3 regions of the Kistimonas scapharcae genome follow, and region 3 is predicted to be linked to each of the others. Evidence: predicted binding sites of a transcription regulator. Region 3 holds the regulator's gene; each other region holds the start of a gene.

Region 1 (9,757 bases), on a different contig from region 3:
TCACGCCTCAGCCGGAGACAGGTATAGCATGAGTAGCAGCCCCGAATTCCAGACATCACAAGCGCTCCAGGAAGCCATCACCCTGAATGTCCGCAATGCACTGGCCGAAGATATTGGCACTGGCGATATCACCGCCGGCCTGATCCCTCCTTCAGCCATTGCCAGCGCCCGGGTTATCAGCCGGGAAGCCGCAGTTATCTGTGGGCGTGATTGGGTGAATGAGGTGTTTCAGCAGGTCGACCCTCGCATTGAGGTGGAATGGTTGGTTAGCGATGGCGAACAGGTCAATGCCGATAAAACTCTGTTCAATCTGCACGGCCCTGCCCGCTCACTGCTGACAGCGGAGCGCTGCGCACTCAATTTCCTGCAACTGCTTTCCGGTACGGCAACCACCTGTCGACACTATGCGGACCTGGTCGAGGGAACCGGCGTCCGATTACTGGATACCCGAAAAACCATCCCGGGACTGCGGCTGGCTCAGAAATATGCTGTGACCTGCGGCGGCTGCCATAACCATCGCATCGGGCTGTACGACGCCTTTCTGATCAAGGAAAACCATATCACCGCCTGTGGCGGTATTGCCCAGGCGATTGGCGCCGCCAGACAGCAGGCTCCCGGAAAACCGGTGGAAGTTGAGGTGGAAAGCCTCATGGAACTGGAGCAGGCCCTGGCCGGTAGCGCGGATATCATCATGCTGGATAACTTTACCCTGCCGGATCTGCGCCAGGCCGTAACGATTACCGTCGGTCAAGCAAAACTCGAAGCCTCTGGTGGTGTCACAGAAACCACCTTGCGCGCTATTGCAGAAACCGGCGTCGACTATATTTCAATCGGTGTCTTAACCAAGGATTGCCGGGCGGTTGATCTGTCCATGCGCATTACCGGTTAACAGCACCAGGGAACGTTTTTATGAGCACAATTCTTGTGACCGGCGGCGCCGGTTATATTGGCAGCCACACCTGCGTCGAATTGCTGGAAAAGGGCTATGACGTTCTGGTTCTCGACAACCTGTGTAACAGCAGTGCTGAATCCCTGCGACGGGTTGAACAGATTACCGGAAAGTCAGTGCGTTTTGTCGAAGGCGATATCCGAGATCGTCCGCTTCTGGACAAGTTGTTCCAGAACAACACCATCAGCTCTGTGATTCACTTTGCCGGCCTGAAGGCAGTGGGTGAATCCTGCGAAATGCCACTGGCTTATTATGACAACAATGTCAGCGGAACCATTACCCTGTGCCAGTCGATGGCAGATAACGGTGTAAGAAACCTGGTATTCAGCTCATCAGCAACAGTGTATGGCGATCCTGCCAGTTTGCCCATTACTGAAGACTTCCCACTGTCAGCCACCAATCCCTACGGACGCTCCAAGCTGATCATTGAGGAAATCCTCACAGACCTGCATAAAGCGGACGGTAACTGGAACATCGCGCTACTCCGTTACTTTAATCCCGTAGGCGCGCATCCGTCAGGACTGATCGGTGAAGACCCCAATGGCATTCCCAACAACCTGATGCCTTTTGTCGCCCAGGTCGCCATCGGCAAGCGGGAAAAACTGCACGTGTTCGGCAATGATTACCCTACACCTGACGGCACAGGTGTCCGTGATTATATCCATGTGAAGGATCTGGCCCGCGGTCATGTCTGCGCCATCCATCGTCTGCAGGAAAACTGTGGCGTTCAGGTCTGGAACCTCGGCGTTGGTCAGGGTCACAGCGTGCTGGAAATGGTGAACGCCTTTGAGCAGGCATCGGATCGACCGGTGCCTTATGACATCGTAGCCCGTCGCCCGGGTGACATCGCCGCCTGCTACGCGGATCCCACCAAGGCGCGCCAGGAACTGGGCTGGGCTGCCGAAAAATCACTGGACGATATGGTCAACGATGCCTGGCGCTGGCAGTCACAAAACCCTGATGGTTATCACAGCTAACGGGTTGATTCTGGCGTTATCCTGCCGATATCCCTGCCTGATACAGGTGGGGATACACCATGAGAAAACCTGTCTTATCCGCCTTCCTGCTTTTATTTTGCATCGAGAACACTTTCGGGGATATTTGTGGTTCTCTTTCATCCGGGCAGCTGTCTGCGGAACTGCAATCACTGGACGAAACAATCCGGCATCATGATCGGCTTTATTTTCAGGCACACCAGCCAGAAATATCCGATGCCGAATATGATGCACTGGTAGAACGTCGAAAGGCCTTGAACGAATGCCAGCCCTCTCTGGCGGAGGCATTGCCATCAAAAAGCCCCCCCTCTGGCAATATCCGCCATATCCACCCTATGACCAGTCTCCAAAAAGGCAAAGACAAACCAGAAATTCAGCGATTTATCGAAGCCATAAACCACCTTGGCAGCCCGGTGCAACTTCAGCCCAAAGTCGATGGTGTAGCGGCTGAACTGGTCTATCAGGATGGTCGATTAGTACAGGCATCCACCCGGGGCGATGGCGAATGGGGTGAGGATATCCTGCCAGTGATTCGAAAAATCCCCCATATTCCTACAAAGCTAGATACTACGGAGCAGGTCGTCCTGCATGGAGAGGTGTTCGCCCGTCTTGATTTAATCAAAGGTCAGCTCTCAAACTATGTCAGCGCCCGACACTTTACTGCCGCCATGCTGCAAAGGGATCAACCTGAACCAAACAATTTGGCGGTGCTCGACTTTTTCCCCTGGCGCTGGATTCAACATCATTGGGAAAGCGACAGCCAAAGCCATCAACAATTGGCAGACTGGGGTTTCTTCAAACTATCGGAATATTCCTGGGTGTTATCGGATATCAGCCAGGCTGATGCGTTGCGAGAACAATTGCATCAATCACAGGCAGGTATGCCTTTCCTTATGGATGGCATTGTCATAAAAACCGATCGCATGTCTGTTCGTACAGAGCTTGGTGAAAATGCTTCCGAGCCACACTGGGCCATGGCTTGGAAGTTTCCCGCTGATCACGCGGTGACGACTATCAAGAACATGACCTTCACCATCGGCAGAACCGGAAAAATCACCGCCATCCTGCAACTGGAACCAAGCTTGCTGGCCGGCATAACCATCAAACAGGTACCCGTTGGCAGCATTAAGCGATTACGTGCATTAAACATCGCGCCAGGGGATATGGTAAGCATTACACTCAAAGGCAATGCCATTCCCATACTAAATAAGATTGTTCATCGTTCTAATGAGCGTACTTCCGTTAACCTGCCTGACGAATCCCGCCACACCCCCTTCACCTGCCTTCGTTACAGTAAAATCTGCCACCAGCAGTTTCTGTCCCGCATCGAGTGGTTGCTGGGTAAGCAAGGGCTTAATATTTCTGTGCTGGGTATTCCCCTGCTGAATGAACTGACAACCAATGGCGCTATCCATGAAATCGCCGACGTTCTGACATTAACCCCTTCCAAGATCACAACATACAGCGCAGTCAATCCGTCAAAAGCCACACGCCTTCATCAATTAATGACTGAAGCGCCTAAGCCAGCTTTTGAACGTCAGTTAGTGGCTCTCAGCATTCCGGGTATTGGCAGGCAGAGAGCCCGTCAGCTGGTGACCTATTTCAACACCTGGGATCAGCTCACTGGTGCATCTGCAGTCGATATTGCCAACCAGACATCGCTCGGAAAGCAGCAGGCAGAAAAGATCAAATACTACCTGTCGATTGAGGAAATTCAGACAGTAATTCGCTGGCTCAAGCAATCGACCAGGGAATCCAGGCATCAACTTCAACTATCTCGTTGAAGTGACTGGCGTACCACCAGATGCTGCAACATTTGAAGGTAATCCTGTACCTGTTTTTCCGGCGCAAACTGAAACCAACCCTGCCCTATTCCCTTCAGTAACCTGAATGCAGCGTCTGCATCTTCCCGCTCGATACGTTTCGCCTTGACGACATGCGCCTGTAAATACCCGGGATTCAGGGTAACGGCCTTTTCCCAGGCTTGCTCAAAGGTTTCTGCATCCTCAGGTAAAGGGATGTCATTCGCCTCTGCATAATCAATCAGCTGCGCTGCAATCAAATGATTTCGCGCTTTAAACGGCGCATCCTCACGCAGCATTTTCACCATTATCCATATCTGCCTGAAAATCCGATGCTGTACCTGCCGATCATGACTTTGCGCCATCGCCACCTTGAGTCGATTCATCAAATCAATCGTCGCCACCTGATTGCTGGGCGACAGCATCAAAATCACAGCATTCGCCGAGAGATCCCCACGGAGTTTAGCAACCCACAGGGGGCGCTCCCTTGTGCTATCAAACAGATACTGTGCTGTAGCGGATAAAGTGAACTGCGCGGTAATAAACAACAATGCAAAACCACCACACCAATTATAAAACTTCGGAATTTCATGCCACTGTGGCGGTTTTAAATAGCCTTCTTGCCAGGCTATACGACATATCAGGGCAAACACCATCCCCATTGCCAGATTCAGCCAGAGAACATAAACAATAAAGTTGGCTGCTGCATGCAAAAATAGCATCAAATTACAGGATAAGAGGATACCTAACGCAAAACCGGAACAACCGCCTTTCGCGCCCCGTAACAACACTTTGAGCAATAACCAGAGATGGAGCCCCAGCCATAAACAAAATAGCGACAGCAATACAATGCCGCCCTCAACCAGAAGCTCAATATAATCATTATGAACATGATTCCCCCCCGTCATCAGTTCCGTGCGTACCGATGGGTAAAGATCATGAAACGTACCCAAACCATTTCCCAGCCAGGGCGCATCAGGAAGCAGGTGCAAAGATGCTTGCCAGATTGGCAGGCGACCATTCAGTGTGACTAAGTCACCGTAATAACGCGCAGGAGAATCAAGATTTAACAGTGTTGGAAGTATCGTTATTACTGCCCAGGCAATGAAACTGATGAGACAATACGTCTTCAGTAACCGCGCATGACCAGCCCCTGTCACTGCTTTGAGAATTAGCAGACCTGCAACACCTGTACCCCACGCAATCAGCCCCCCCCGCGAATCGGTAGCAAACAGGGTAAGCAATAGTAAGAGCTGCCCTAGCCAAAAACAGGCCGTCGAGGCTTTTCCTGGACCACAGTTATCATGACGGGTTGAAGAAACCCAGTAATACAACCCAACAAAACTGGCAACATACATCACAGCCGAGAGAACATTGGGATCGGAAAAAAGGCTGGTTACACGTGTCAGGGTCAGCCAATATTCCACCTGTCCTAACAGGGCAGCACAGAGAGCAGATAGACTGATTGAAAACAGGACGGTTTTATCGCATTCCCTGTGACTTAAGAGAAAAAAGCACCATACAGCAGCTGACAATCGCCATGCAGTGACCTCAGAAGCATCAGGATTACCGCTCCAGAAAGAAGAAAAAAACAGTAATAGCAGCGAGAAAAAACAAACACCATGCAACAGAGAAACAGGGCATTGTGCTACACGTAGTCCACGCAACAACATGGCAACAAAAACAAGAACGACAGGCAGCAACCAATCAACAGGGTAACCATGAAAGAACAAGGCACACCCCATTATTATCAAAAAAAGCAGTTTTTCAGTATGACTGGAAATAATTCGAAGCAGGTCCATAGCTAACAGAGTATTCACGAACACCCATGCCTTTGCCTATTCTTTATAAACAATTACAGCTATAGAAAATCCACATAAATTAAGAAAGGCCACTCACCGAAACCAAATACAACACTTCCACCAAACAGCAAGCCCGTGCCCTTTACAAGGGCACGGACTTAGGTCAGGTTTAAGGAGCACCACCTGAGGTAGTAGTAGACGAAGTTGTAGACGAGCCACCACCACGACAGTTAGCAGGCAAGTACTTTGAATTAATGGAGCTACCATTACCTCCGCATTGCCATGTAATTGCACCACTGGTTGCCGCAGCCTTGAGCACTAATGTTGGGCTACCGCTGTCAACCTTGGTGTTATAGGTGATGGTAATCGTGTCATTACTGACAACTACACCTGTAACCGCATTACCTGCCAAACTGGCATCCAAGCCTGCACTGGCGTTATTCAGCGGCCATGTGCCCTCAGTCGCATAGTATTCAGATATGGCTGCCTTAACACCGGAAGCAAGGTTCAAACCTTCTGAAACGTGAGCACGCTTGGTGTAATCCTGATAAGCAGGAATCGCTACTGCAGAAAGAATACCGATGATTGCCACAACAATCATCAATTCGATCAGGGTAAAACCCTGCTGTTTCACATCCTTATCTAGTCTCATTGTATTTCTCCCTGAAATTCCGTTTTCAGATTTAGCTCGCCTAATAAATTCGGCAAGAAACGAGCCAATTACAAGCTTAATCTCGTATTATTATTTCGCCATTCACATTTATTACTTTAATAAACAAAAAAACCAAGATAAACACAAAAACAATTAAAAAAATCCACAAATATAGCGAATAGTAATTAAAAATATTCAGCAACAACAATCCGCCTCAGCTTCTATGGTTAAAGAATACAGATTCAAGGACGAAAACTGTGAGAACACTGAATAAAGGGACCATTATTGCTATCCGTGTGACACTTTACGTCAGCCTCATAGCGTTTGGGCTGCTCTTTAGTATTGGCCTGATTAAGTCCAATTACGAAAATTTCGCCGTTGCCATCCTGCAACAGACCGAACCTCCCCATGAAGGTAGCTATTCCGTGATCAGCCCTTGGGCATGGCTTTATCGAACGGATAACAACAGCGCCTACCTTCAGGATATGGTGAACGCACACCTGGGAAGCTATCAGGAACATGAATTATTAAGCTGGACGATTGATCATGACAAACTTCTCAATGGTAATTTCCCCATGGAGTTCCTCTTCCGAGTCAAACACAGTAATGGAGAGTCCCTTGAGCGCTTTTCGATCGCCGGTTATTTCAACCCGAAAGTGTCCTTCCAGCATGTGCATATCAATGAATGAGGTTTTGATGCGTCATTTCACTTAAAACAAAAAACTGACCTTCTATTCATCTGACCGGGCAATCAGCTGTTCCCCCTCGCCATAAAACTGAGACAATCGTTTGATACGCGGCCGACCACAAGCCAAACGGTGGCGATTGGTATCCCGTAAGCTGTAGACACAGCCACAGTACTCCTGCTGATAAAAATGCTCCTGTTTGGACAGCTCAATCATACGCTGCGAGCCCCCCTGCTTACGCCAGTTCATCGTCCAGTACTCTACCCCCCTGTAACGACCAGCCGCCCGCTCGCCACTGGTATTGATTTGAGCCATATTTTTCCAGCGGGATATGCCCAGCGTACTGGATATCAGTGGGATACGATGCTCATGCGCATACAGTGCCGTCCGTTCAAACCGCATATCAAAGCACACGGTACAACGCTCCCCTCGCTCCGGCTCATCCTCCAAGCCCTTCACGCGCTCAAACCAAACATCGGTATCATAATCCACATCAACAAACGGTATACCTAATTTGTCACAAAAGCGTTTATTCTCATTTTTACGCATTTCGTATTCTTCGAGTGGGTGAATATTGGGATTATAAAAAAAGACCGTCTGGCAAATACCCGAAGCCTCTATGGCCATTATGACCTCTCCTGCACAGGGGGCACAGCAGGAATGTAGTAATATAGTCTCCGCCGAACCGGGTGCTGACAATACCGGGCGTTTATAGCGAGCTAACGAATAGATATTTGAAGCAGACATAGGTTGGCAGTTACCACTCAAAAAAATGTTAATCAAGCATGGCCTACCTTCAACATTCCTCTAAATCAATTCCTTCTTAAAGCCAACCCTTGATAGTTCTGCAGCCTATACATAACCAGTCATTGTGTATAGCCCGCCGTAAACCTCCCTTTGTTAGTGCCTTGTCACAGATTCATTGACAGGACAGATGACCAATCGCGACCTTACCTTTATAGTTAAGGGATATACGGACAGCGAACAAGAATACTGCCGTCAGACAATAAACATGCAAGAGTTCCCCAGCATATGGCAGATATACAACTGACAGGCCTTGCCCGTCGCCTTGTTACTGACAACCTTCTGAATGAAGAAACAGCGGCCAACGCTGTCGAAGCAGCACGCAAGGATAAGCTGCCGCTGATCACTTACCTGGTTCAGGAAAACCTGGTCAATGCCAATACGCTGGCACTGATCAATGCCGAAATGTTCGGCATGCCCCTGTTTAACATTGACGCCCTCGATTTCAACCAGGCGCCACGGGAACTTATCCCCGAAAAGCTGTTACGCCAGCATAATGCTTTACCTCTCTTCAAGCGCGGAACACGCCTGTTCATCGCGGTATCAGACCCGACCAATGAAAAAGCCGTTGAAGAATTTCGGTTCAATACCGGCCTGAATGTCGAAGCCATCCTGATCCCCCAGGATCAACTGGCACTGGGCATAGAAAAAATCCTGGACGGTCCAGACAGTGCGCTGGATGATCTGGACGATGACCTTGACGACCTTGATACAGAAGACGGCGCCCCCAAAGAGGAAGAAATTACCAGTGGCGATGGTGCTGATGAAGCGCCAGTCGTTCGCTTCGTCAATAAAATGCTACTGACCGCAATCAAGAAAGGCGCCTCGGATCTACACTTCGAGCCTTATGAGAAAGCCTACCGGGTGCGATTCCGGATTGACGGGGTTCTGCAGGAAATAGCCAGACCACCCATTGGACTATCCCCCAAGATCTCGTCCCGCCTGAAGATCATGTCATCCATGGATATCTCAGAACGGCGTAAACCCCAGGATGGTCGGATAAAACTCAAACTCTCGAAAACCAAGGCGATCGACTTCCGGGTGAACACCCTGCCGACCCTGTGGGGCGAGAAAATCGTACTGCGGATACTGGATCCTTCCAGCGCCCAGATGGGGATCGATATGCTGGGTTATGAACCCGAGCAGAAAGACATGTACATGACTGCCCTGCATAAACCCCAGGGGATGATTCTGGTCACAGGTCCTACAGGCTCCGGTAAGACCGTATCGCTTTATACCGGTCTTAATATTCTCAACACTGTGGAAAGAAACATCTCCACCGCTGAGGACCCGGTGGAAATCAACCTCGAAGGGATCAACCAGGTCAACGTCAACCCGAAACAGGGGATGGACTTCGCCCAGGCTCTGCGCGCCTTCCTCCGGCAGGATCCCGATATCATCATGGTCGGGGAGATCCGGGACCTTGAAACGGCCAATATCGCTATCAAGGCTGCACAAACTGGGCACATGGTACTGTCAACACTGCACACCAACAGTGCCGCTGAAACCCTGACCCGTCTGCAAAACATGGGCGTTCCGTCTTTCAATATTGCCACCTCTGTTAACCTGATCATCGCCCAGCGTCTGGCGCGGCGCCTGTGCTCCTGTAAGCAGAAGGCCGATATCCCCAAAGCCACATTGCTGAAAGAAGGTTTCACCGAAGAACAGCTGGATGGCGCCGTCATCTACAACCACAAACCCTCGGGGTGTGAGAAGTGCAACAAAGGCTATAAGGGACGGGTGGGGATTTATGAAGTCGTTTATATCACCCCTGGCATGCAGTCCATCATCATGGAAGAGGGTAATTCACTGCAGATTAACGAGCAGGCCCAGCAGGAAGGGTTTAACAGCCTCCGCCAGTCAGGTCTGGTCAAAGTCTTACAGGGTGTCACAACCCTCGAAGAGGTGAACCGGGTAACACAGGATTAAGTTGCCCTGAAAACGATTCTGGCCGGAAAATCTGTCCACACAGGCGCTCCGGCCCCTACAATACCCCCTCTTTTGTTTCCCGGTACTGTTTGTTATCCATGAAAATCTATCTTGTTGGCGGTGCTGTACGCGACAGAC
Region 2 (9,757 bases), on a different contig from region 3:
CCGCGACTTTCGGGATACAGGCTGCCGTCAATGCGATCCGTTCCGGCAGTGCGCGACGGGTATTGATGGTGAATCCGGAAATTTGTTCCGGCCACCTTAATTTCAGGGACCGTGACAGCCACTTTATTTTTGGTGATGCCTGTACGGCTGTGATTCTTGAAGACGAAAGCCTTGCCAGGTCGGAAAATCGTTATCGTGTATTAGGCACAAAACTCTGGACACAGTTTTCCAATAATATTCGCAATAACTTCGGTTTTTTAAATCGAGGGGATGAGCAGGGTATTGGTAAGCTGGATAAGTTGTTTGTTCAGAATGGCCGGAAAGTATTTAAAGAAGTCTGTCCTCAGGTGGCTCGGCATATTACCGAACATCTAGATAGCCTGAATATGCCGGTGTCTGAACTGAAACGGATGTGGTTGCACCAGGCCAATCTGAACATGAATCAGCTGGTGGCACGCCGGGTGCTGGGGCGCGATGCAGACCGTAGTGAGGCGCCGGTTATTCTTGATGAATATGCAAATACCAGCTCAGCAGGCTCTATTATCGCATTTCATAAGTATCGCGGTGATCTGGTCTCCGGCGAGCGTGGAGTGATTTGTTCCTTTGGGGCAGGCTACTCAATTGGCAGCGTTTTATTGGAAACCTGCTGATAATTAACAGCATTATATCCGATCATTGTTTAGCTGCTTATCAATATTGATAAGCAGCTTCCCTCTTTTCTGGCGTTGAGTTGCTTCTCAGTGAAGCTCAGATAGCAGCCTGACGGTTGATGTCGCTTATGGTTGTTCTTTGTAATGCGAAGGTATTGATCAAGTAAAGAAACCTAAATAAAACGTTAATATATATTTAACTCGTCTGTCACATTCAAATACCAAACTACCTCGCGAAGACAAAAAACAATAAACGTAATGCACACCGAGGAGTGTTATTAATGAAATTGAAACCGCTTGCAGCATCCGTAGCTGTTGTTGCTGCCGGTCTGGCGAGTATGGCCAGTGCTGGTGATTTTATTGAAGACAGCAGCCTGAAGATCAAATTCAGAAATGTCTACTTCAATGAAATGGGCCGGAGTGATGCAAATACCAAGGATCGCCGGGAGTGGGTGCAAGCGATTATTGCCGATTTTAAATCAGGCTATTTTGCCGATGTCATCGGTTTTGATCTGTCTGCCGGTGGTGCAATGGGGCTCGCCAACGACATGGATGGTGAGAAGAATAACTGTAAAAACTCCAACCTGCCGCTTGATGGTGGTGACAAGACGAAGTGTGACCTGAACGATATCGGAGGCATCCACCAGGCCTATGCCAAGTTCAAGTTTGGTCTGGATAACGTGGAATTTTCCGGTAACTACGGCAAGAAGAAGCGTAAGTTCAAGACCTACAGTGACTCCGGTTCACGGGCACTGCCTGCCGCGACGTTCGGTGGTGAAGGCGTTTTGAGTATTCATGATGTTGATCTTTATGCGGCCCAAATCACCGGTTTCTCGCCGCGTAACCAGAGTTATTTCAAGGATGATCTCACTAACGGCACTGAGAAGATTAATAACCTGCGAATCTATGGCCTTAAAGGCAAGCTGGCCGGGGTTAAGTTTCAGGTGGAGCAGGGGGCTTCCAAGGATTACCTCCAACAGCGTTACGCTCAGCTTGGTTATGACATCGACCTCAATGATGGCATGACGCTGGGGCTGGATGTTCGTTACGGCAAGCAGGAAGATGATGGTGATCTTTATGGCAGCCAACATGAGTCCAAATTCGTTAACCTGAATGCTGCGTTGGAAATGGGTGCGACAACGCTCTATGCCGGTTATAACAAAGTCACTGATGGTGATTGGGACACAGTCTATTTCGATGAGGATCATGGTAAGTGGAGCTCTTCCGTCTCTTTGCATGAAGATTTTGCGGATGAGGATGAGAAAACCTGGCTTGTCGGTGTGAGCTATGATTTTGCTGCCATGGGTGTCGAGGGACTTGAGATCAATACCTATTATGCTCGTGGTGAAATCGACCAGAGTGGAGTGGACGAGTCTCGCTGGGAGCGTGGCACTATCCTGACTTACAAGTTTGGTGGTGACCTCAAAGGGCTGGATCTGGCCTGGGAGAACTATACCAACCGTGGACACGGGGGTGATTCCAATACCGATGATAACCGTTTCTATGTGAACTACAGCCTTTCTGTTTTCTGACAGACTTTGTTTTCGGGGCAGTGCCTGAGCTAATGGGTGCTGCCTTGCTACCCGTGTTGTACTTGCTCTGTTTTTCCCCGCACTCCCCCGCGGGGTTTTTTATTTTAGGGTTGGTGAAAGCTTCCTTTACTCATTGTCAGCTATTGATGAAGGCGGTCATTTGACGAACCGAAATCTTCTGCCTTAACTGGATATTGATGGTGTCTCATAGAGATTTTTTTCATTTATCCCGCCTCTATCAGCGCTGCAGTGTGACCCGATAGAGTCCTTACTGACAAGGATGATCAGTAGCATGGGTAACAGAAGTCGGATATTAATCATTGATGATGATCAACAGCAACGCCAGGTGTTGAACACGATTCTTGAGTTCATGGGTTGCGAAACCGAATATGCCTCCACGCAGCGTTTCCAGGAGAGGCTTGGCCATGACCAGAACTTTAATGCCGTGGTGCTTGGCTTGCGGGGCCAGAGTGATGAAGCGCTTAAGTTTCTGAATCGTCACCATGCCGGTCTTCCCGTGATTCTCTGTGGGCAATCACGTCCCGGGCAGTTGCAGGGCAGCATGCGCCGGCAAGTGGTGGCAGAGCTTCGTCCACCGTTGACTCACAGCCAGATGCTGGAAAGTCTGCATATGTCGCAGATTTACCGCGCGCATTGCCGTCATGGCCAAATGGCTTCCGGTTATCACGATGTTCAGGTCTTCAAAAATCTGGTGGGTAGCAGCCGCCCTATTCGCCAGGTGCGTTCCCTGATGAGCCAGGTAATGAAGAAGGACGTCAATGTACTGATTACCGGGGAATCGGGCACCGGAAAAGAAGTGGTTGCCAGGAATTTGCATGAACACTCCGGGCGACAGGGGCGTCCGTTTGTACCCGTCAATTGTGGTGCTATTCCGGCTGAGTTGCTCGAAAGTGAGTTGTTTGGCCATGAGAAGGGGGCTTTCACTGGTGCCATAGCTACCCGTAAAGGCCGCTTTGAACTGGCGGATGGCGGAACATTATTCCTTGATGAAATTGGCGATATGCCTCTGAATATGCAGGTTAAGCTGCTAAGGGTATTGCAGGAGCGCTGCTTTGAAAGGGTGGGCGGATCCGCGCCGATTCATGTCAATGTCAGAATTATCGCGGCGACGCACAAAAACCTGGAAGAAATGGTCGCTTCCGGGAAGTTCCGTGATGACCTCTATTATCGCCTCAATGTGTTCCCTATTGATATGCCGGCCTTAAGGGATCGCACTGAAGATCTTCCGCTGATTCTTAATGACTTGATTACCCGTATGGAGCGGGATCAGCGAGGCTCCGTCCGGTTCAGTTCTGCAGCCATTATGTTGCTGTGTAAATATGACTGGCCTGGGAATGTCCGGGAGCTGGCGAACCTTGTGGAGCGCCTTTCTATCATCTACCCAATGGGTGTTATTGGGGTGGAAGAATTGCCAGACAAGTTCCAGAAGCTGGCAGGGCAGGAGGTCAGGGACAGCCGGGTTGCTGAGATGTTTCCCAATACAATCCAGCCGCCGGGTTCTTCCGGTCTGGATGAGTTGGCTATCCTCCCGGTCAATGGCCTGAATCTGAAAGATTTCCTGGGTCGGCTGGAGAAGAAACTGATTCGCCAGGCGCTGGATGACTGCAACAACGTCGTTGCCCGCGCAGCGGACAAGTTGCAGATCCGTCGTACCACGCTGGTGGAAAAAATGCGGAAGTATGAACTGAATCGTTATGCACAGACTGATGATTCAGAAACGTCTTAACGTTGCCAGGTTTTTTCCTGCCCGTTTTCTCTCGTCGATATTACTGCTGTTGCTGTCACTGGCAACAGCAGCCGACGAGGCGGTAGAAACCCCTTCCCTTGGTGGATACGCTGTTTTTCAGGCGCTATTTTCTTTGATACTGGTGACAGTACTGATTTTCGGTACAGCCTGGTTGCTCAAACGTTTCAATCCCGCGATGTCTCAAAGCGGCCATGGTATGAAAATCATCGGCGCGTTGTCGCTGGGCGGGCGAGATCGACTGGTATTGGTCGAAGCTGGCAGTAAACAGTTGCTGCTGGGGGTTTCGCCAGGACGTGTCATGCTGGTTGAATCATTTGACGAGCCCGTGATTGATACTGAATCTTCCGGTACTCCGGTTGAAGAAAAATTCCGCCAACTGCTTCGTCGATCCTGATAGTTCCACTTCTTTCACCATCCAATTAAACCGATAAGGCGCCTTACTGTCGCAAAGGCATAGGCTCAAGTCGTGGTTTTCTGTCTATGGTGCTGATGCTTAATGGCGGGAATCCGTCGCCTGTTTTTTGAATAGTCAAAAAAACATACTTATTTTCGATCGAATAATGGATTAGAGTCGTCGTTTCTTCGGTTGTAAAAAAATAAAAAGTTAATAAAAACAATTGGATAGGTGTTTTTTTTGGTGGTGGATTCGTTTCTGGCATAGCTATTGCAATAGTTACTTTGCCGACGCCAAGGAATGGTGTTGGCTGATATCTATCCCAATAACTAACGGACCGTAAAGGAACTATGGACGTTAAACCAGTGAGAGTCGCTGCGATAGCCAGCGGCAAAGGTGGTGTAGGGAAAACCAGTTTTTCCATTAACCTGGCCGAAGCGTTAAGCCGTGCCGGCAACCGTGTCTTGTTAATGGATGCTGATTTTAATCTTGCCAATGTGCACTTGATGCTCGGGCAGACGCCGGAGCAAACCATCGCTGATGTGATCGCGGGGCGGTGTTCCATTGAGGACACCTTCCTGCCAGGGCCTGCTGACGTCAAGGTTGTGCCCGGTGTCAGAGGGGGGGGCGATCTTGCCGGTATTGATGGAACAAGCCTGTTATCCCTGATTCAGTCCGTTGACGATATTGCCGGTGAGGTCGATATCCTGCTGTTGGACACGGCCGGCGGTTTACGCGAGCGGGATATGCGCCTGGTGGCTGCCGCATCGGATGTCATGGTGCTGGTGACACCGGACAAGGTCACCATCGCGGATACGGCGGACTATATCCGCATGTTGCGCCTGCAATATGGTGTTCAGCATTTCAATGTCGTGACCAACATGGTACGGAGTCAACGGGAAGGATCCCAGTTGATTCAGGCGCTTCAGTCGCAGATTGGCTTTGATCATGACCTTGTGATCCGCCATGCCGGCACCCTCCCGTATGATCCCGCCGTGCGTAAGGCCAGCGATCGTGCCATGACGCTTTTCCAGACCAGCCCCGATTCCAAGGTCTGTCGCGGCATGCGTTCCATTGCCGATGGCATGAATCAGCAGTCGCGCGTGTATTACCCGAGAGGCGGGATGACGTTCTTCTTCGAGAACCAGGTTCTCGCAGGGGGGTGTTAGCCATGGAAGCGTTGATTCGGGAAACCGCGGAGAAACGCGCCAGCCGGAGAACCTATGCGGAACTGGTTGATCGGCACGCACCGCTGGTCAAGCGGATTGCCCGCCACCTCTCAGCCAGGATGCCGGCAAGTGTCCAGCTCGATGACCTGGTGCAGGCGGGCATGGTCGGCTTGCTGGAGGCTGCGCGTAAGTTTGATGTCGATAAGGGGGCCAGCTTTGAAACCTTTGCCGGCATCCGGATTCGTGGCGCCATGCTGGATGAAATACGCCGTGGAGACTGGGGGCCGCGTTCAGTCTACCGTAACAGCCGGCGGGTCAGCGAAGCGATTCGTGCGGTAGAGGCCCGGTTGGGAAGAGACTCCCGAGATGCTGAAGTGGCGGCTGAGATGGATGTCTCGCTGGAAGAATACTTCAACATTCTGCAGGACTTGCGCGGCTGCCGGTTGTTCAGTTTCGAGGACATGTTTGATAGCGAGGAGTCCCGGTTGCAGCGCCGGTCGGAAAACAATGCCCCGGAAATGGATCTGCAAACGGAGAAGTTTCGCAAGGCCCTGGGTTCTGCGATTGAGACCTTGTCAGAGCGTGAGCAGCTGGTGTTGAACCTCTATTACGAAAAAGAACTCAATCTCAAGGAGATTGGCAAGGTGCTGGGGGTCAGTGAGTCGCGGGTCAGCCAGATCCACAGCCAGGCGGCATTAAGACTGAGGGCCCGGTTGCAGAGCTGGGTGTAAGTTGCCCGCTGCGGTCAGGTGGTTTCTGGGCAATGTCTTGCCGTAAGCGGTCAGGAAGACCGTGTGGTAAGCAGTCATACAAGGACGTATCGGATGCAACACATAATAAGCGTATTCAGAGGTATGGTGCTGTCTTTGGCAGTACTTTGGGGGCAGGCGGTAGCGGGTGAAGCGCCAGAGCATGTCAAGGGGGCGACAACGGTCAATACGGCACAGGCTATGCGTCTTCATGAGCTGGGCGCCATGTTTATCGACATTCGCACACGTCGGGAGTGGAACTGGGGGCATGTGGAAGGTGCACACCACCTGGGACTTAAGTCAACGTTTGCCTTGCTTTACCATGATGGCTTCATGGATCGAAAAACGCCGGTGGTGATTTATGGCAGTGGTACTCACCGGATTCGTGCGGCTTTTGCATCGTATCTGGCCGTCTTGTGGGGCTATGAGAAGGTCTTCTATTTCCGGGAAGGGTATTTTTCCTGGTTGGCGTTTGACTTGCCTGTCGTCATGCGCAGCGACAAACCGTAGTGACAAGTTGACAAGTTGACAAGTTGACAAGTTGACGGGTTGCGAACCGATTGGTTATCGCAACCCCGCAAATACATCATAACCACGTTCTGTTTTTGCAAAATCCTGCCTCTTTCTATATAAAGTCAGCTCACTATAACTGCTGGTTTTAACGCATTTGCATGACTGTCGCCACACCTAACGATCCTCTGTTGATGCTCAGGCAACTGCGTTGCATTCGGGATGATCGCGTACTGTTTTCTGAACTGGCGCTGGATCTGGCACCGGGTGAAATCGTTCAGGTGACGGGGCCGAACGGTTCTGGCAAGACCACGCTGTTGCGCATTGTGTCGGGTTTATCGCTCGATTTTGAGGGCGAGATCGTATGGTCCGGTATTGCGGTTGAGCAAAACCGGTTGGCCTACCAGCAGGATCTGTTATTTATCGGTCACCAGGTGGGAATCAAGGCGGCCTTGACGCCGGAGGAGAATCTCCGGGCTGTTATGGGGATGCATGGGCAGTTTAAGAAAGAGGATATTCATGATGCGCTCAGTAGAGTTGATCTCTATGGCTTCGAGGATGTGCCCTGCTATCAGCTGTCAGCGGGCCAGCAACGACGGGTAGCCCTGGCGCGTCTGCATCTCAGTCGGCAGCGATTATGGATACTCGATGAGCCGTTTACCGCGATTGATCGTGCTGGTGTCAAGGCGCTGGAATCGTTGTTAATCTGTCACGCCCAACGGGGTGGGATGGTGATGTTGACGACTCACCATGAATTGGGCATTCAGTATCAGGGCTTAAAACGGCTTGATCTTGCTGAGTTGCTGTCAGCTTCTGATCATCCATTCGCAGTAGAGGCCGTGTAATGATGGAATCGACAGCCCCTTCTGTTTTTCACGCGTTTTGTCAGGTTTTGGCCCGGGATCTCAGGCTGCATTTCCGTCAGCGTGGCGACCTGATGAATCCGCTGGTGTTTTTTATCCTGGTGGCCAGCCTGTTTCCGTTAGGGGTTGGGCCAGAATCCAAAATGCTGACCCAGATTGGCAGCGGTATCATTTGGGTGGCCGCCCTGTTGGCGACACTGTTGTCCTTGGATAGCCTGTTTCGGTCTGATTTTGATGATGGTTCGCTTGAGCAGATCATGCTCAGCCCACAACCGCTCTATGTGCTGGTGATGGCGAAAGTGCTGGCTCATTGGTTGGTAAGTGGTTTGTTACTGGTGATCCTGTCACCGGTGCTGGCCGTGATGTTTCATTTGCCCACATCTGCCTTTCCTGCGCTGCTCGCGACCTTGATGCTGGGTACGCCGCTGTTGAGCCTGTTGGGGGCGATTGGTTCCGCTTTGACGGTCGGTTTAAAAAAGGGAGGCGTATTGATGTCGCTACTGATTTTGCCGCTCTATATCCCGGTGTTGATCCTGGGAACGGGCTGTATTGATGCGGCTGTGAATGGGCTGGCCTGGAGCGGCTACCTGCTCTGGCTGGGCGCCATGCTCATGTTGGGGGTGACGTTTGCGCCCTTCGCCATCAGTGCGGGATTACGGATCAGTATCAGTGGTTGAGTGAGTAAATGGCGCAGTCATGGTAGTATTGCGCCAGATCAACGAAGCGCCATGAGGGGAACGGTTTATGTGGTATTTACGGTAAATACCCATAATATGGCGCGACAGAACAGAAAGTTACTATAAGTATGCGCTGGACATTTTTTCACAAGTTTGCCTCACCCAAGTGGTTCTATGATATCAGTGGCCGGTTTTTGCCGTGGATCGGCTTGCTGGCGTCTGCGCTGATCCTGACGGGTGTTGGCTGGGGGCTATTCTGGACGCCGCCGGATTACCTGCAGGGTAACAGTTACCGCATCATCTTTATTCATGTGCCGTCTGCTTCACTGGCGATGTCGGTGTATGCCGGGATGGCAATCATTGCCGGTATTGGCTTTATCTGGAAAATCAAGCTGGCGGATATGGCGGTAAAATGCCTTGCACCTATTGGGGCGTCCTTTTGTGCGCTGGCGCTGCTCACCGGGGCGATCTGGGGGAAGCCTACGTGGGGTACATGGTGGGTATGGGATGCCCGCCTGACTTCAGTTTTGATCCTGATGTTTCTCTATCTTGGGTTGATCGCGTTGCGTGAAGCCATGAACAGTCAGGATTCTGCTGCTCGCGCCTGTGCTGTTCTCTCTCTTGTTGGTCTGGTGAATCTTCCGATCATCAAGTATTCCGTGGAATGGTGGAATACGTTGCATCAGGGACCATCCATAAAGGTCACCGGTGAAACTACTATGGCGCCGGAAATGTTGACACCCTTGCTCATTTCCATTGCCGGTTTTTACCTTTTCTGCCTGTTCGTATTTCTGCTGCGACTGCGTGCCGAAATACTGGAGCGGGAACAACGAACGCGCTGGGTTAAACAGCTGCTGGCGTCGTGAAAGACATCGGTATGAATTCGAATACAAGACTAAGACGGGCATAGAAGGACGATAGATGTATTTTGAAACGTTTGACAGCCTGGTTCAAATGGGGGGACACGGTCCTTACGTCTGGACATGTTATCTGATCGCGCTGCTGGTGGTGGGTTACAACCTGGTCAGCCCGTTGCGCGCACGTAAGCGGGCGATGGACGCCATCCGTCGCCGTATCCGTCGGGAGGAGAGGGCATGAAAGCGATTCGTAAACAACGCCTTTTTCTGCTGCTTTTCATTCTCGTCGGTGCTGGTATTGCTGTGGGGCTGGTGTTGATGGCCCTGCAGAAGAATATCAATCTGTATTATTCCCCGGCCCAGATAATTGGAAAGGAAGCCCCCATTGACGTGCAGATCCGTGGTGGTGGCCTGGTGGTGGCCGGTTCAGTGGTTCGTGACCCGGAAAGTCTGGATGTCGCCTTTGATATTACCGATGGTGCTGGAACAGTGACGGTAAAATATACCGGTATCCTGCCGGACCTGTTTGCGGAAGGTCAGGGTATTGTGGGTACCGGTAAACTTGGCAGTGACGGCGTTTTTTATGCG
Region 3 (9,757 bases):
GCAGTTGTAGAGACAGACCATGTTCCTGCTTGCCCAGCACCCGTTGGCGAATGGTGCTGCGCAGGTCATGAAGTGACAGGGTGCTGGTATCAATCCGCAGGTCAGCTAACAGGGAGATGGGTTCCAGTATGTCTGTTTCCCGCTTGATGGCTTCTTCCAGTGAATACTGTGTATTGCTCAATGGGTGACGCCTGCGGGTTGAGCTATACCGTTTCAGCAGGGTGGTGTCATCGGCATCAAGGAATATGATGTCACACTCAACACCTTGTTTTTCCGTAATTTCACGGTAAACCGATGCAAAGTGGCTGAGAGCGCCGGGAATGTTGCGGGCGTCAATGCTGAGCGCAATTTGCGGAGGCTGTTCACTGGGGTTGTTGCGCAGGCTGTCAATCAAACCTGGCAGCAGATCGGCCGGCAGGTTGTCCACACAATAAAACCCCTGGTCTTCCAGGGCGTGAAGTGCTGCACTTTTACCAGAACCTGATCGACCGCTGATGACGATCAGCCGGGGGACAGTGGACATTGTTAATCATTCCGTATTTGTTGCTGCCGACAGTACTGCTGCTACCGAGGTGGCAGCAGTACTGATCAGTTCAAGCATAGGTAAAAATGAAAACAAGAGAAAGAGGTCAAACGACAGTGGTTTATTGTTTGTGGGAATCAATGCCGTTAGGGAGGGAATTATTCCTCGCAGGTGATCAACTGGTATAGCATTTCGCTGCTTTCGGCTTTTCGCAGGGACTCGCAAAGTGTCGGGTTGCTGAACTTTTCGGCCAGCTTTTTGAGGAGCTCCAGGTGTTCATTGATGCTGTTATCCGGCACGACCAGTGCGAAGATAAGATCGACCGGATGGCGATCGATGGCATCGAAGTCAATGGGTTCGGCCAGCTGCAGAAATACCGCGGCCGGTTTTTTACAGGATGCCAGCCGGCAGTGAGGTATCGCGACACCGTTACCCAAACCGGTGCTACCCAGCTTTTCTCGGGTGACAAGACAGTTGAACAGATCCTTGGCGTCGATGACGGGATCATGTTGTCCGATCAGGTTGGCGATATATTCAAGGGTGCGCTTTTTGCTGCCACCCTGCACGCCGCAGAGGGCGTGCTCGGGCAATAGAATCTTACGAATACTCATTGGAATGCTGGGAGTTGCGAGGAGTGCTCAGTGCGAGCCGGCTCCCTGCATACGATCGATGTTTTTCTCTTTGTGCTTGAGGATCTGGCGATCAAGCTTGTCGGCCATAAGGTCAATGGCGGCATACATATCCTCGTGCTCGGCGGACGCCGCGATATCTGCACCGCGTATATGGAGCGTCGCTTCTGCAAGCTGTCTGACTTTCTCTACGCTCAGCGTAACCTGGATATTGGTTATGCTATCGCAGTGTTCAGCGAGCTTGTTTAGTTTTTTGGTAACATACTCGCGGAGGGACTCGGTAACTTCGACATGATGTCCGCTGATGTTAACTTGCATGCGTTACTCTCCTGATCACAGGTTCGCTCACATCCGGTTCGCACTCCGTCCGAACCGGGCTGACGGCTGTAGTGTACCATTGCTCAGGGGCGATCGTCTTGGGTTTTTGCGACCTATTTACCGGAATCCGCGTATGCCCATACGTGCCGTTTCCGATCATTAGCCACAGCGTAGACTACACCAGCCGTTTTCGTTCATTGGATGGCGGAATCAGGATGGATTCCCGGTATTTGGCAATGGTTCGCCGCGCCACCTGGATACCCTGTTGCGCCAGCATGGTGGCAATTTTGTTGTCGCTCAGGGGTTTTCGTGGGTTCTCCTGGGCGACCAGTTTCTTGATCAGCGCCCGGATAGCGGTTGAGGAGCACTCTCCCCCTGAGGCGGTGCTGACATGACTGGAGAAAAAGTATTTGAGTTCAAAAATGCCCCGGGGCGTATGCATGTATTTCTGTGTGGTCACACGGGAGATGGTGGATTCATGCATCTCCACGCTTTCGGCAATATCGTGTAGCACCAGCGGTTTCATGGCTTCTTCGCCGTAATCGAAGAAGCCGCGCTGGTAGTCGACAATCCGGGTGGCGACCTTGAGCAGGGTTTCACTGCGACTCTGCAGACTCTTGATAAACCAGCGGGCTTCCTGAAGTTGATTTTTCAGGTAGGTGTTGTCGCTGCTGCTGTCTGCCCGGCGGATCAGGGATGAGTAGCCGGTATTGATACGTAGGCGTGGCGATGCATCAGGATTCAGCTCAACGACCCACTCGCCCTGCTTTTTGCTGACCAGTACATCCGGGATGACATATTCTGCTTCGCTGGTTTCAAGGCTGCTGCCGGGTTTAGGGTTCAGGGTTTGGATGAGTTCAATAGCGGCTTTTAGCTCGGGTTCCTTGAGCTTTGTCTTGCGCATGATCGTGGTGTAATCACGGCTGCCCAGACGATCCAGGTGCTGGTCAGCGACTTGTCTGGCGGCAGATAATGCGGGTTCTTCCTGAACGTCAGGACCGTTTAGCTGTATAAGCAGGCATTCGCGCAGGTCTCTGCAGGCTACGCCGATTGGTTCAAACTGCTGGATGCGACGCAGCATGACCTCGACTTCGTCAAGCTCGACCTCCAGTTCCGGATCCATGCCCTCAAGGATATCTTCCAAGGAGCATGTCATGTATCCGTCGTCGTTTATTGCGTCGATAATCGCCATGCCGATCAGGCGATCGGTGTCACTCATTGGGGTCAGGTTGAGCTGCCACTCAAGGTGATCCTGTAGTGAGTCGGGGGCGCTGCTGCGACTGGTGAAGTCGTCGTCAGGACGTTCGGCCTGAGAGCCGGATGAGGATTGGTAGACATCATCCCAGCCGCTATCGATGGGAAGTTCAGATGGGATCTGATCGCACCACTCTTCCTGGGAATCTGATACTTCTGGGTTTTGTTCTGTTTTTTCACCCTCTGCAAAGTCAGTCAGGCCGGTTTCGCTGCCAGTGTCGTCTTCCTGTGTCGTGGACTCTTCCGAGACATTGCTTTCTGGCGAACCTTCCTCCTGCTCAAGCAGGGGGTTGCTCTCAATGGCCTGCTGGATCTCCTGCTGCAGATCCAGTGTTGACAGCTGCAGCAAGCGGATGGCCTGCTGCAGTTGTGGGGTCATGGTCAGTTGCTGGCCAATCTTGAGTTCCAGTGATGGCTTCATGACTCTACCGGTCCTGGTTGTACTACATCTGATTCACGGTTGTCGTTCTTGCTCATCCCTGAGAGCGTGTCAGGTACCTGTTAGCACCTGCGGTTATTCAGCCTATTGCGACATTTATCGCTTACGCGACGGTATAGTACATGGCTGGTTTGGATTTTGCATCAGATACGGAAGTGTTCACCGAGATAGACGTCGCGAACCTTCTGATTGGCCATGATGGCGTGACTGTCGCCTTCGGCGATAATGTGGCCTTCGCTGACAATATAGGCGTGTTCACAGATATCCAGTGTTTCGCGTACATTGTGGTCGGTGATCAGGACGCCTATGCCGCGATTTTTCAGATGCTGGATAATCTGTTTGATATCATTGACCGAAATAGGGTCGACGCCGGCGAAGGGTTCATCCAGCAGGATGAACGAGGGCTCGGTTGCCAGTGAACGGGCAATTTCAACCCGCCGCCGCTCTCCACCGGACAGGCTCATACCTGCACTGTCGCGGATATGCTGAATGTTGAACTCTTCCAGCAATTGTTCCTGCTTTTCAACACGCTGCGTCTTGGTCAGGTCCTTGCGGGTTTCAAGGATTGCCATCAGGTTATCCGCCACGCTGAGCTTGCGGAAAATGGAGGCTTCCTGTGGCAGGTAGCCAATGCCTGCGCGGGCGCGACCGTGCATGGGCAGCGGTGTGATGTCCTGGTTGTCAATCCGGATCTGGCCGCCATCGGCGTGCACCAGTCCGACAATCATATAAAAACAGGTCGTTTTGCCGGCGCCATTGGGGCCGAGCAGTCCGACAATCTGCCCACTCTCAATACTGACAGAGACATCCCTGACGACCTGGCGGCCACCGTACTGTTTTCTGAGGTTGCAGGCTTTAAGCTGAGACATGCTGTCGTTTAACCGCTGTACATCGAAACTCGTTGGAACGGTGATGGCTGCGTTATGAGGCAGCCATCCCAGGAAAGGACCGGCTTACTGGCGAGGCTGGATCACCATCTCGACCCGTTTGCCCTCGTTGGCGCCATCCGCCTTTGCGTTGACGACCTGAGCCTGCTTATCATACTCGATCATGTCACCGGTAAAAGTGTCGCCTTTTTGTTCAAGACGGGCTTGTTTGATCAGCTCGACCTTTTCATGATCCAGGTAATACTTGATGGTCTTGCCCCAGGCCTTGAGGAGGCCTTTCTCACTGTCCTGTTCTTCTTCAAAGTAAGCCTTTTTCTTCTTGCCTTCAGAGACCACTTTCTGAATCTGTCGATCCTGAGAGTAGATGGTCACAATGTCCCCGGTCAGTTTGGTGGTGCCCTGGGTCATGATGACATTGCCGCGGTAGATGGAAATGCCATTTTTGTCGTCGATGTCGGCAGAATCTGAAGAAATGTGGATCGGTTTTTCCCGATCGCTGGGCAGTGCCAGTGCAGACGTCGTGCTGAACAGTGCCATGGCGGCAACAAATGTAAGAGTGAATTTAGCGTGATTCATGTACGCCCCTGACCCTGGACTTCAACTGGATAAAATCCCGTTTATAAAACGCTTTCATGCCGTTGGCTTTCATCACGCCGCTGGGACTGATGATGGTGACCGGCCGGTTGGTATCGGCAAAATCCTGACCAGAGTATATGGTCAGAAAGTCTGTGTCCATGCGCAGCTTTTGGGTTTCACCCTCGACCTGTGTCATGACAACGTTCTTTTTCAATTCTACCGTTTCCCCGTCGGGCAGGATGCGGCCGGTATCCGCGACGGTGTGCCACGGCGCAGCATTGTCGCTGTAACTCCAGAGATCCGGGCTGGCCAGTAGTGTGATGTCATTGTGAGGATAGTGGCTGATGCTGTCAGCGGTCAGGTCTGATTTCAGCAGCCCATTCTCGTCGAATTCGCGGATATGTGCATTGTAAGAAAAGAAGTCCGGCACCTTGATCTCGGTGGTTGCCTCGGCTGGCTGGCGGGAAACCTTGAGATCCGTTTCGTAGGCCCAGTAACCCATGCCGACCGCGAGGACGACAATGGCGGCTATCAATAGAATCTGGCGTAATGGCATATAACGTCCTTAACCCGCAGGCACGTATCCCTGATGATTCAGAGATACGCGGCCTGTGCAGCTTCCAGGGTGCCCTGGGCCGCCATGATCAGCTCACAGAATTCCCGTGCAGCGCCACGGCCACCTTTCATCTGGGTGACACCGTCAGCATGTTGCTTGACGAAATCGTGGGCATTGGCAACCGCCATACCCAGTCCGGCCCGTCGGATCGCAGCAAGGTCCGGAAGGTCGTCGCCCAGGTAGGCGACCTGCTCAAAGGTCAGCCCGAGTTCTTCGAGCATGCTGGTGAGTACGGTCAATTTGTCTTCCCGCCCCTGTACTAGGTGGGCAATACCGAGATCCTGAGCACGTTTTTCGACCAGTGGTGAGCTGCGGCCAGTAATGATGGCCGTCTCGACACCGCTGTTTTGAAGGAGTTTGATGCCAAGGCCATCGAGTATGTTGAATGCCTTGATTTCTTGACCATCAGAAGTGAAATAGAGGCGTCCATCGGACAAGACACCGTCCACATCAAAAACGGCCAGTTTCACATTGCGTGCTTTTTCGTGCAGTGCAGCATTCATTCAGACAACTCCAGCCTTAAGCAGGTCATGCATATTAATGGCGCCGATGGCGTGATTGTCTTCATCTACACAGATCAGGGCGTTGATCTTGTATTCATCCATGATATGCAGGGCTTCAGCGGCCAGAATATTGTCCCGAACGGTTTTGCAGTTGCGGGTCATGACATCATCAATCACGCTGTTGCGTGGATCGATGTTTTGATCCAGTGCCCGTCGCAGGTCGCCATCAGTGAAGACGCCTATGACTTTTTGATTGTCATCGCAGACGGCGGTGATACCCAGACCTTTGCCGGTGATCTCGAGCAGTGCTTTGCTGAGAGATGTGCCCTCTCTGACCATGGGAATACGGTCGCCGGTGTGCATGATGTCAGAGACTTTCAGCAGCAGGCGTCGTCCGAGGCTACCGCCAGGGTGGGAAAATGCAAAGTCTTCTGCAGTAAAACCGCGGGCTTCCAGCAGGGAGATCGCCAGTGCATCACCCATGACCAGTGTTGCGGTTGTGCTTGATGTGGGCGCAAGATCCAGAGGGCAAGCCTCTTTTTCGACACTGACATTCAGGTGGGCGTTAGAGGCGCGGGCCAATGTGGAGTCGTTGTTGCCTGTCATGCTGATTAAAGGAATGCCCAGTCGCTTCAGCAGTGGGATCAGGGTAACTACTTCACTGGTATTACCGGAGTTGGACAGCGCCAGCACGATATCATTGCTGGTGATCATGCCCATGTCGCCGTGGCTGGCTTCTGCCGGATGCACAAAAAATGAAGGGGTGCCGGTGCTGGCCAGGGTGGCGGCAATCTTACGGCCGATATGGCCCGACTTGCCCATCCCTACGACAATTACGCGGCCGGTACAGGCCAGCATGCGCTGACAGGCATCGGCAAAATGGTTGTCAATACGGTTGTGCAGGGCATCAACGGCCTTGCGTTCAAGGTCTACGGTGCGTCGGCCTGACGCGATAAAAGCTTCCGGATTGGTCATTGCAGCTCGATCAGATAGTGATTCAGTGGTCGCTGTGATGTCTGGGTGCGTGTCCATAGCGTATCAGCTTTGCAGGTATAGCAGCAGGGTATAGCCCAAATAGCAGGCTGCCAGTAGTACGCCGGCCCCCCGTCCTATTCTCTGGCGTTTGCGACCGGCGAGCGCCAGGATCAGTAGCAGCGCTGTGATGGCGATCATGGCCGGCACGTCACGCTGGAATGCGGCCGGATCGATGGTGGCTGGTGCCACGATGCCGGGCACGGCCATTACGGCCAGCAGGTTAAAGATGTTGGAGCCTACAATATTTCCCAGCGCAATGTCATGGTGTTTTTTCAGGGCGCTGACTACTGAGGCGGCCAGTTCCGGCAGGCTGGTGCCGATGGCGACAATGGTCAGGCCGATGATCAGCTCACTGATGCCCAGTGCACGGGCGACTTCTGTTGCTCCCCAGACCAGCAGGCGGGAGCTGGCTACCATCACCAGTAGTCCAACGATCAGCAGGACGGTGGCTTTTGCCTGACTGATATCCGGCAGTTCTTCTTCGGTTTCTGCGCCGGCAGTGGTTTGCAGGTTGCTGTCGGGCTGGCGTTGCCAGCGGTAGATCAGGTAAAGCGTGAGAATCAGGCCACTGATCAGCAGGATGCCGTCCAGGTGGCCCAGCTGGTTGTCGATCAGCAGCAGGCCGGCCAGGACGGTGATAATCATCAGTAAGGGGATTTCACGGCGAACAACATCACTTTTGACGGGCAGGGGGGCCACGATGGCGGTAATGCCCAGCACCAGGCCAATGTTGGCGATATTGGAACCGACAGCATTTCCAACGGCGAGGCTGCCATAACCAGACATGGCAGCCATCAGGGAAACCAGGATTTCAGGGGCAGACGTGCCGATAGAGACAATCGTCAGGCCAATCAGCATAGGCGACATGCCAAAGTTTCGGGCGGTGGCCGCTGCGCCATTGACAAATTTGTCGGCGCTCCACATCAGGGTGATAAATCCAGCAAGGATAGCGCCAGTAGCGAGAAGCATGGTGATTTCGTAAACCTGTCTGCTCAAAGCGGGGGATTGTATCTGTAAAGTGGCTGCCTGGCACTCTGCAGTGACGAAAAAACCATAACCTTGCCACTTGTTCAGGTTCTGTTAAGGGTCTGTTGAGTAAGGTAGGCCACTGGAAATATTCAGATAATCAGCATCGTTCGCGGTGAGGCTTATGTCATAATGTGAACGGTGTTACACTTTTATCGGCGGGATAATGGTGTCAGTGTGCTATTGCCTTGATAGCACTTTGCTGTTGCCTGTTGCGTAATCTTGTAGCCTAACTGGCTGAATCCCTGGTTGTACTGAATCACCGTGAGCGCCTGTGTCGCCTGCGGTTGGGTATGGATTGTTACGCGTTAACCGATTCCTGGATGGAAGGTGCTTTTGCTTGATGAGTGCACTGTCGGACAATTTTGTTGAAATCCGCGGGCTGACCTTTCTGCGTGGCGAACGAGTGATCTTCGACAACGTGGATATGGATATTCCCCGGGGTAAAATCACTGCGGTGATGGGGCCCAGTGGCACGGGTAAAACAACACTGCTGCGCCTGATTGGCGCCCAGTTGAAGCCTGATGCCGGTACTATCCGCGTCGATGATCATGATCTGTTTGCGCAGGATCGGGAGCACCTGTTCCAGCTGCGTCGTCGCATGGGGATGTTGTTCCAGAGCGGTGCGCTGTTCACGGATCTGAGCGTCTTTGGAAATGTCGCCTTTCCGCTTCGAGTGCACACCAACCTGCCCGATCGCATGATTCGGGATATTGTCCTGATGAAATTGCAGGCAGTCGGTTTGCGTGGTGCTTCCCAATTGATGCCCAGCGAGCTCTCGGGTGGCATGGCGCGCCGTGTGGCGCTGGCCCGTGCCATTGCACTGGATCCAGGCATGATGATGTACGACGAACCGTTCGTAGGGCAGGATCCTATTGCCATGGGGGTACTGGTCAAGCTGGTCAGGATGCTCAATGACTCCCTCAATATGACGACAATCGTCGTTTCGCATGATCTGACGGAAACCGCCAGTATTGCAGATTTTCTCTATCTGTTTGCCGATGGCCATGTGATAGGCAAGGGTACACCGGAAGAAATGATGAATTCGAATGACCCGGATATCCGGCAGTTTATGAATGGCCTGCCGGATGGTCCGGTGCCGTTCCATTATCCCGGTGAGGACTACCTCACTGAATTGTTGGAGGAGGGGTAATGACGGGCTTTGTCGATAGTCTGGTCAGGATCGGCCGGATTGGTCTTGATCGCATTCAGGCGATTGGCCGCGCCGGAATGATTCTGTTTCATGCCATCCTGGGGCGTTCCCGCCACGGTTCCATGTTCCCGTTGCTGATCAAGCAACTGTACTCCGTGGGTGTTCTGTCTCTGGTCATCATTATTGTATCCGGCTTTTTCATTGGTATGGTGCTGGGGTTGCAGGGGTACAACATCCTGGTCCGTTACGGTTCTGAACAGGCGGTCGGCCAGCTGGTGGCTTTGAGCTTGGTGCGTGAGTTGGGGCCGGTGGTGACCGGGTTGCTGTTTGCCGGCCGCGCAGGCTCAGCGTTGACGGCGGAGATTGGGCTGATGAAAGCCACGGAGCAGCTGTCGAGCATGGAGATGATCGGTGTTGATCCGCTCAAGCGGATTATCGCGCCGCGATTCTGGGCCGGTTTTATCAGCATGCCGCTGTTGGCAGCCATCTTTTCCATGGTGGGTATTCTCGGTGGCGCCATGGTGGGGGTTGACTGGCTCGGTATCTATGAAGGCTCATTCTGGGCCAATATGCAGCAGGCCGTTGATTTCCGCAATGACGTGATTGACGGAATGATCAAAAGTCTGGTGTTTGGTTTTGTCGTGACCTGGATTGCCGTATTCCAGGGCTATGACACCGTGCCGACATCAGAAGGTATCAGTCGGGCAACGACCCGCACGGTGGTTTACGCCTCCCTGGCTGTTCTGGGGCTTGACTTTATATTGACTGCCGTAATGTTTGGAGACCTGTAAGCGATGC

Evidence for each region. Region 3 encodes sigma-54, which starts transcription at its own class of promoters, with help from an activator protein. Its sites were predicted from a motif close to TGGCACNNNNNTTGCTNT; they were not measured.
Region 1: ABD892_RS05280 (pilin) is a predicted target of sigma-54. The motif match lies at 6,250-6,267, and genes of this name have one in related genera.
Region 2: ABD892_RS24245 (P-loop NTPase) is a predicted target of sigma-54. The motif match lies at 4,604-4,621, and genes of this name have one in related genera.

What each region holds. Positions count from the first base shown of each region.
Region 1 is NZ_BAABFL010000089.1:10,626-20,382, forward strand. Features, by position in the region: gene nadC (carboxylating nicotinate-nucleotide diphosphorylase) at 29-889, shown strand; gene galE (UDP-glucose 4-epimerase GalE) at 910-1,926, shown strand; gene ABD892_RS05270 (helix-hairpin-helix domain-containing protein) at 1,986-3,728, shown strand; gene ABD892_RS05275 (O-antigen ligase family protein) at 3,713-4,990, opposite strand; gene ABD892_RS05280 (pilin) at 5,718-6,200, opposite strand; gene ABD892_RS05285 (hypothetical protein) at 6,458-6,889, shown strand; gene ABD892_RS05290 (epoxyqueuosine reductase QueH) at 6,932-7,633, opposite strand; gene pilB (type IV-A pilus assembly ATPase PilB) at 7,919-9,619, shown strand; gene ABD892_RS05300 (tRNA nucleotidyltransferase/poly(A) polymerase-related protein) at 9,718-9,757, shown strand, end outside.
Region 2 is NZ_BAABFL010000473.1:36,149-45,905, reverse strand. Features, by position in the region: gene ABD892_RS24265 (beta-ketoacyl-ACP synthase III) at 1-650, shown strand, start outside; gene ABD892_RS24260 (OprD family outer membrane porin) at 932-2,182, shown strand; gene ABD892_RS24255 (sigma-54 dependent transcriptional regulator) at 2,475-3,929, shown strand; gene fliO (flagellar biosynthetic protein FliO) at 3,910-4,344, shown strand; gene ABD892_RS24245 (P-loop NTPase) at 4,695-5,513, shown strand; gene ABD892_RS24240 (RNA polymerase sigma factor FliA) at 5,516-6,244, shown strand; gene ABD892_RS24235 (rhodanese-like domain-containing protein) at 6,338-6,772, shown strand; gene ccmA (cytochrome c biogenesis heme-transporting ATPase CcmA) at 6,934-7,617, shown strand; gene ccmB (heme exporter protein CcmB) at 7,617-8,312, shown strand; gene ABD892_RS24220 (heme ABC transporter permease) at 8,441-9,178, shown strand; gene ccmD (heme exporter protein CcmD) at 9,234-9,410, shown strand; gene ccmE (cytochrome c maturation protein CcmE) at 9,407-9,757, shown strand, end outside.
Region 3 is NZ_BAABFL010000003.1:4,543-14,299, reverse strand. Features, by position in the region: gene rapZ (RNase adapter RapZ) at 1-523, opposite strand, end outside; gene ptsN (PTS IIA-like nitrogen regulatory protein PtsN) at 682-1,134, opposite strand; gene hpf (ribosome hibernation-promoting factor, HPF/YfiA family) at 1,162-1,470, opposite strand; gene ABD892_RS00185 (RNA polymerase factor sigma-54) at 1,646-3,145, opposite strand; gene lptB (LPS export ABC transporter ATP-binding protein) at 3,307-4,032, opposite strand; gene lptA (lipopolysaccharide transport periplasmic protein LptA) at 4,117-4,626, opposite strand; gene lptC (LPS export ABC transporter periplasmic protein LptC) at 4,613-5,182, opposite strand; gene kdsC (3-deoxy-manno-octulosonate-8-phosphatase KdsC) at 5,221-5,745, opposite strand; gene ABD892_RS00160 (KpsF/GutQ family sugar-phosphate isomerase) at 5,746-6,720, opposite strand; gene ABD892_RS00155 (calcium/sodium antiporter) at 6,784-7,749, opposite strand; gene ABD892_RS00150 (ATP-binding cassette domain-containing protein) at 8,150-8,959, shown strand; gene mlaE (lipid asymmetry maintenance ABC transporter permease subunit MlaE) at 8,959-9,750, shown strand.